2 regions of the Streptomyces sp. NPDC093149 genome follow, and region 2 is predicted to be linked to the other one. Evidence: riboswitches for the same ligand, from Rfam matches in the RefSeq annotation. Region 2 holds a riboswitch; the other holds the start of a gene.

Region 1 (3,617 bases), on a different contig from region 2:
AGATCTCGAACTCAACTCGCTGACCCTCTTCAAGGGTGCGGTACCCGTCCATCTGGATCGCGCTGTAGTGGACGAAAACATCCGCACCACCGTCGACCGCGATGAAGCCGTACCCCTTCTCCGCGTTGAACCACTTGACGGTGCCCTGAGCCATGCCTAACTCCCCTATTACTGGCCCTTGCGCAGGACCGCACTTCGCGGGCCCGGGTCAGAACTCACCCTCCGACAGGAGAGGGTGCGTGCGCCGGAACGCGTCGACCGCGGCTGAATGTATCTGCCCAACTGCCCTCTGCAACAGGTCAATCGGACGAGAATTCTGGGCAGCACCGAACACCCGAATATGCGGAATTCATGGGATTCCCGGGCAAGTCGGGCCGGGCAAACGTGACTTATGACGCAAGGAGATCCGACACTTTGGCTGCATCTTGTCGCGACCAGGCGCATTCTCATATGCGGGCGGCACGGGCGGCTGGGGGGACTTCCCACACTGTACCGCGCTCAACCATGCAGAATTGCCCCCTCCGCTTCTCTCGCAGAGGGGGCAATTCCCATAACGCTGTGCAGTCGGGCGCAGGATCAGCAGCCGCCCGCGACGGCCGGGATGATCGAGATTCCGGCGCCGTCCGGCGTCGCCGTCTCCAGACCGCCCTCGAAGCGCACGTCGTCGTCGTTGACGTACACGTTCACGAAGCGGCGCAGCTTGCCCTGGTCGTCCAGGACGCGGGCGGCGATGCCCGGGTGGTTCCGCTCCAGGGACTCGATGACCTGGGAGAGGGTCGAGCCCTCGGCCGGGACCTCGGCCTGGCCGCCCGTGTAGGTGCGGAGGATGGTAGGGATGCGGACCTTGACGCTCATGGCGGGTGCCTTCCTTCGGTCTCGGGTGGTCAGCTGGTGGCGAGGCCGGCGGCGCGGAACGCGTCCAGGCTCGGCCGGATCGTCGCGGTCGCCTGCGAGGTGGCGGCCACCGCGTCCAGGGTCTTGAGGCCGTCGCCGGTGTTGAGGACGACGGTGGTCAGCGTCGGGTCGAGCAGACCGGCTTCGATCAGCTTCTTCGTCACGCCGACCGTCACCCCGCCGGCCGTCTCCGCGAAGATGCCCTCGGTGCGTGCCAGCAGCTTGATCGCGTCGACGACCTGCTCGTCGTCGACGTCCTCGACCGCGCCGCCGGTGCGCCGCGCGATGTCCAGGACGTACGGGCCGTCGGCCGGGTTGCCGATCGCCAGGGACTTGGCGATGGTGTTCGGCTTCTGGGGCCGCACGACGTCGTGACCGGCCTTGAAGGCGGTGGAGACCGGGGAGCAGCCCTCGGCCTGGGCGCCGAAGATCTTGTACGGCTTGTCCTCGACGAGTCCGAGCCTGATCAGCTCCTGCAGCCCCTTGTCGATCTTCGTGAGCTGCGATCCGGACGCGATCGGGATGACGATCTGGTCGGGCAGCCGCCAGCCGAGCTGCTCGCAGATCTCGTACGCCAGGGTCTTGGAGCCCTCGCCGTAGTACGGGCGCAGGTTGACGTTGACGAAGCCCCAGCCCTCGCCGAGCGGGTCGCCGATGAGCTCCGAGCAGAAGCGGTTGACGTCGTCGTAGTTGCCCTCGATGCCGACCAGCTCGCCGCCGTACACCGCGGCCATGACGACCTTGCCCTGCTCCAGGTCGTGCGGGATGAAGACGCAGGAGCGGAAGCCGGCGCGGGCGGCGGCGGCACCCACCGCACCGGCGAGGTTCCCGGTGGAGGAGCAGGAGAGGGTGGTGAAACCGAAGGCGCGGGCGGCCTCGACGGCGATGGCGACGACGCGGTCCTTGAAGGAGTGCGTCGGGTTGCCGGAGTCGTCCTTGACGTACAGGCCACCGGTGACGCCCAGCTCGCGGGCGAGGTTGTCGGCCTTGACCAGCTTGGTGAAGCCGGGGTTGATGTTGGGCTTGTCCGCGACATCGGCGGGGACCGGCAGCAGCGGCGCGTAGCGCCAGATGTTGTCGGGCCCGGCCTCGATGCGCTTCTTCAGCTCGTCGGGAGAGCCGCTCGGCAGGTCGTACGCCACTTCGAGCGGCCCGAAACAGGACGCGCAGGCGAAAATGGGGCCGAGTTCGAAACGCTCGCCGCACTCGCGGCAGGAAAGCGCCGCGGCGGGGCCGAGGTCGACGGCGTCGGTGGAAGAATTGGTGCTTACTGCAACGGTCTGCGCAGCCATGGAGGCGAGGCCCTTTCTCCTCATCTTCCTCGCGGCGCGTTTCGCCACGAGACGGAATTGGCACCTTCCCCACCTGACCTCGCGGTCGGCAGGAGGGTTGCCGGGACTTCAACGGGCCGTTCCCTCAGTCCCTCTGGATGAGCGCTGTGGCACTGGATCTCCGATCCAGGCATTTATTGGCGGACCGACCCCGACATGCGACGGCCGTCCGCGTTGTTCAAGACTGTAACCGAAGCACCGGACAGTTGAGATAGTCGTCCGAACCGCGAGATGGATCACATACAGGGAGTATCGACCGTGCTGGAAGAGGTCGAAAGCTGGCTGGCCAGGCGCTCCTGGTCGGCCGCCGACCGCCCGCTGGACCGGCTCCTCGCCGCCAAGGCCCGGGACCCGCGTCGCGGGAGCGTGAGCGTCGTGCTGCCCGCGCTGAACGAGGAGGCGACGGTCGGCGAGATAGTCACGGCGATCCGGCGCGAGCTGATGGAGAAGGTCCGGCTGGTCGACGAGCTCGTGGTGATCGATTCCGGTTCCACGGACGCCACGGCGAAGGTGGCCCGGGAGGCCGGTGCGCGGGTGGTGCACCGCGACGACATACTCCCGCGGATACCGGCCGTGCCCGGCAAGGGCGAAGTGCTGTGGCGGTCGCTCCTGGTGACCGGCGGTGACATCGTCTGCTTCGTCGACGCCGATCTGAAGGAATTCTCGGCCGACTTCGTCTCCGGCATCGTCGGCCCGCTGCTGACCGACCCGGACGTGCGGTTCGTCAAGGCGATGTACGACCGCCCGCTCGGTGACACGGCGGGGCAGGGCGGACGGGTCACCGAGCTGGTGGCGCGTCCGCTGCTCAATCTGCACTGGCCGCAGCTGGCCGGCTTCGTCCAGCCGCTGGGCGGCGAGTACGCGGCGCGCCGCTCGCTCCTCGAACAGCTGCCCTTCCCCGTCGGTTACGGGGTGGAACTGGGCCTCCTGGTCGACGCGCTGCACACCGTGGGCCTGGACGCGCTGGCCCAGGTGGACGTGGGGGTCCGCAAGCACCGCCACCAGGACGGGCAGGCGCTCGGCCGGATGGCGGCGGCGATCTACCGGACCGCCCAGCTCCGGCTGTCCCGCGGCCACTTGGTGCGGCCTTCGCTCACCCAGTTCGAGCGCGGCGAGGACGGCTTCGTACCGCGCACCCATCCGGTGGACACCGAGGAGCGCCCGCCGATGCGCGAGATCGAGGAGTACGTTTCGCGCCGCGCGGCCTGACGTCGCCTGACTTCGCACGTTTGGGTGGTTCGTGATCGGGCTAGATTCCGCAACATGGTCTCCGAGCACGAAGCCCAGTCCGCCGCCCGGCCCGCCGCCCGGCTCCCTGCCGAGCCTTCGGACCGGCCGCCCGCCGAGCCCTGTGAGCAGGTTCTCGTCGCGTCCAACCGCGGCCCGGTGTCG
Region 2 (3,617 bases):
CCAGGCTCAGCAAGGGCTACTACGGCGAGAACAACCAGATCGCCAAGCCCACCGTCGAGGAGTACAAGGAGATCACCAGCGGCCACGGTCACCACTGATCGCCTGAACTGATCGCCACAGCAGGAGCCCCGTCCATCCGATGGACGGGGCTCTTCGCTGTCCGCGGCGCTCGATAGGGTGGGCCTTACCCCTTTTTTCGGCTGTGGACCCCAGGAGCGGACCATGAACGTTGTGACCCCGGTCGGCGGCGACAGCGTGGCGGACCGTTCCTGGCCCGGCCTGCTGAGCCCCCTGCTGCGCGGCGAGAACCTGACCGCGGAGGACACCGCGTGGGCGATGGACCGCATCATGAGCGGCGAGGCGAGCGATGTGCAGATCGCCGGTTTCGCGGTGGCCCTGCGTGCCAAGGGCGAGACGGTCGACGAGGTGTCGGGCCTGGTGCGTGCGATGTACGAGCACGCCAACACCATCCACGTGCCCGGTCGCACGGTCGACATCGTCGGCACCGGCGGCGATCTCGCCAAGACGGTCAACATCTCCACGATGTCGGCGATCGTCATCGCGGGCACCGGTGCCAAGGTCGTCAAGCACGGCAACCGCGCCTCCTCCTCGGCGAGCGGTTCCTCCGACGTGCTGGAGAAGCTCGGCGTCAATCTGGAGCTCAGTGCGCAGCGGGTGGTCGAGGTGGCCGAGGAGGCGGGCATCACCTTCTGCTTCGCGGTGAAGTTCCACCCCGCCCTGCGGTACGCGGCCAAGGCCCGCAAGGAGCTCGGTGCCCAGACCACCTTCAACATCCTCGGACCGCTCACCAACCCGGCCAGGGTGCGCTCGCAGGCCATCGGCGTGGCCGATCTGCGGATGGCGCCGATCGTCGCGGGCGTCCTCGCGGAGCGCGGCAACTCCGCGCTGGTCTTCCGCGGTGACGACGGCCTGGACGAGCTGACGACGACCGCTACCTCGCGCGTCTGGGTGGTCCGGGACGGATCGGTGCGCGAGGAGGCGTTCGACCCGCGCGACGTCGGCCTTCAGTTGGTGCCGGCACAGGCGCTGCGCGGCGCCGACGCCTCGTACAACGCGGATGTGGCGCGCCGGGTGCTGGCCGGCGAGCACGGGCCCGTACGGGAGGCCGTGCTGCTCAACTCGGCGGCCGCACTGGTCGCCCTGGACCCGACGGACGGCACGCTGAACGAGCAGATCGCCGCCGGGATCGCGAAGGCCGCCGAGTCCATCGACTCCGGTGCGGCGCGGCGCGCGCTGGAGCGCTGGGTGGCGGTCAGCAACGCCTGAGAGCCTGTCGGGTGGCCTCCGACCGGGCGGCCACGCCCTGGCACGCACGCTTCCCGCGTCGTCGTCGGTCGCCGACGCTCCGCGTCGACTCCCTCCTCCGCCTCGGAATCGCACGCACCAGACCGCGCCCGCCATCCGATCCGAGGCCACCCGACAGGCTCTGAGAGCCTGTCGGGTGACGTGGGGCGCGGTCCGGATCCTGGACCGCGCCTTGCGCGTTCTTGTACGTATGGCAAGATGCTGCGCAGGTCATGAGTGACAGCGACTACGGCCCCGGCCCGCTGTCCGGCAACCCTCCGTCCGTGGCGGGGTGCCCCGGGTGAAGACCAGGCCGTAGGCAGCGAGGTCTGCGGCAAGCGCGGGCCCCTCGGCATCTGTGAATGCCAACCCCCGGGGTCCTGGTCCCTAGGGAGTCTCTTGTGAGCACGCGAATGCGATAGGGCTTCTCAGCCCTCCTCCGCACCCCCTTTTTCACTTTCCGCTGCGCTGCCGCGTATCCGTCGGCGCATGCAATTCGCCTGCCTCTTACGGGAGTTCGCCATGTCTGTCTTCACCGCTGCCGCCGACCAGTCGCTTTGTGCCCCTCTGCCGGTTCTGGGTAAGGATGTAACGGTTCCGCTGGTCACGGGTGGTGAAGTCACCTATGCGGCGCTCGACTACGCCGCCAGTGCCCCGGCTCTCCAGCGCGTCTGGGACGACGTCGCCGCGTACGCCCCGTACTACGGCAGCGTCCACCGTGGCGCCGGGTACCTCTCGCAGCTCTCCACGGACCTCTTCGAGAACAGCCGCGCGACCGTCGCCGAGTTCCTCGGCTGCCGCGCGGACGATCAGGTGATCTTCACCCGGTCGACCACCGACTCCCTCAACCTGCTGGCCGCCGTCGTCCCCGCCGACTGCCAGGTCTTCGTCTACGAGACCGAGCACCACGCCTCCCTGCTGCCGTGGCGCGACGCCCGGGTGACCTATCTGAACGCTCCGCGCACCCCGGCGCAGGCCGTCGAGACGCTGGAGCGCGCGCTCGCCGACCGTGACCCCTACGGCCCCGCGCTGGTCTGCGTGACCGGTGCTTCCAACGTCACCGGTGAGCTGTGGCCGGTCAAGGAACTGGCGGCTGCCGCGCACGCACACGGTGCCCGGATCGTGCTGGACGCCGCGCAGCTCGCCCCGCACCACCCCGTCGACATCGCCGAGCTGGACGTCGACTGGGTGGCCTTCTCCGGGCACAAGCTGTACGCGCCGTTCGGCTCGGGTGTGCTCGCGGGCCGGGCCGACTGGCTGCAGAACGCCGAGCCGTACCTGGCCGGCGGCGGTGCCTCCCGCAAGGTCGCCCGCCGTACCGACGGCGGGGTGGAGGTCGAGTGGCACTCCACCGCGGCCCGCCACGAGGCCGGTTCCCCCAATGTCATCGGCGTGTACTCCATCGCCTCCGCCTGCAAGGCGCTCACCGAGGCGGGCTTCGACCGCCTCGTCGCCCGGGAGCAGCACCTCGTCGCCGCGGTCCGGGCCGGTCTCGCCGACGTCCCCGAGGTCAAGGTGCTCTCGCTGTTCGGCGACGACGCCCCGCGGGTCGGCGTGATCTCGTTCGTGGTGGAGGGATGGAACAGCTCGCACTTCGCCGCCGCACTCTCCGCCGAGTACGGCATCGGGGTCCGCGACGGCCTGTTCTGCGCCCATCCGCTGGTCCGTACCCTGCTCGGCAGTGACCCGCAGGAGGTCGGCGAGTGCGGCGCGCCGGAGGCCGAGCCGGGTGAGCTCCCCCTGAACGCGATCCGGGTGAGCTTCGGCGCCGGTACGCCGGACGAGCACATCGAGCGCTTCGTCCGCGCGGTCGGGGAGCTGGTGAGCAAGGGGGCTCAGTGGAAGTACCGCACCGAGGGCGGCCGCTGCGTCCCGGACCGGGGAGCGGCGCAGCTCTGACGCGTGCGCAACGCTTCGGCGGGGGACGGGCGCTCGAACGGCCCTTCCCCCGCCGGAGCGTTACGCCGTAAGGAGGGTGTGTCTACGCGTCGAGGCCGATGGCGAAGGCGGCCTCCAGGTCATGCTGCGAGTACGTACGGAAGGCCACGTGCGTGTCGGTGGCCTCGACGCCGGGGATCTTGCTGATCCGCCCGGGGATGACGTCCGCCAGATCGTCGTGCTTGGCCACCCGGACCATGGCGATCAGGTCGTACGTACCGGTGACCGAGAAGACCTCGCTGACGCTGTCCAGCGCGGCGATGGCCTCGGCGATCTCGGGAATCCGGTCCACGCTGGTTTTGATGAGCACGATCGCGGTGATCACGGCTGGCTTTCTCCCTCGGTGGCCGTGGCTGGAGTCTTCACTCTATCCG

Evidence for each region. Region 2 has a riboswitch for S-adenosylmethionine ahead of ACIQCZ_RS21785 (aminotransferase class V-fold PLP-dependent enzyme). Riboswitches for the same ligand answer to the same signal wherever they lie in the genome.
Region 1: linked by a shared signal. The riboswitch ahead of thrC (threonine synthase) and the one ahead of ACIQCZ_RS21785 (aminotransferase class V-fold PLP-dependent enzyme) in region 2 are both predicted to bind S-adenosylmethionine.

What each region holds. Positions count from the first base shown of each region.
Region 1 is NZ_JBIVON010000001.1:161,577-165,193, reverse strand. It holds gene ACIQCZ_RS00860 (cold-shock protein) at 1-154, opposite strand, end outside; gene ACIQCZ_RS00855 (MoaD/ThiS family protein) at 577-855, opposite strand; gene thrC (threonine synthase) at 885-2,186, opposite strand; SAM riboswitch class I at 2,204-2,330, opposite strand; gene ACIQCZ_RS00845 (glucosyl-3-phosphoglycerate synthase) at 2,484-3,434, shown strand; gene ACIQCZ_RS00840 (trehalose-6-phosphate synthase) at 3,489-3,617, shown strand, end outside.
Region 2 is NZ_JBIVON010000007.1:73,588-77,204, forward strand. It holds gene ACIQCZ_RS21775 (cytochrome bc complex cytochrome b subunit) at 1-98, shown strand, start outside; gene trpD (anthranilate phosphoribosyltransferase) at 223-1,287, shown strand; SAM riboswitch class IV at 1,535-1,652, shown strand; gene ACIQCZ_RS21785 (aminotransferase class V-fold PLP-dependent enzyme) at 1,828-3,204, shown strand; gene ACIQCZ_RS21790 (Lrp/AsnC family transcriptional regulator) at 3,287-3,568, opposite strand; gene ACIQCZ_RS21795 (rhomboid family intramembrane serine protease) at 3,565-3,617, opposite strand, start outside.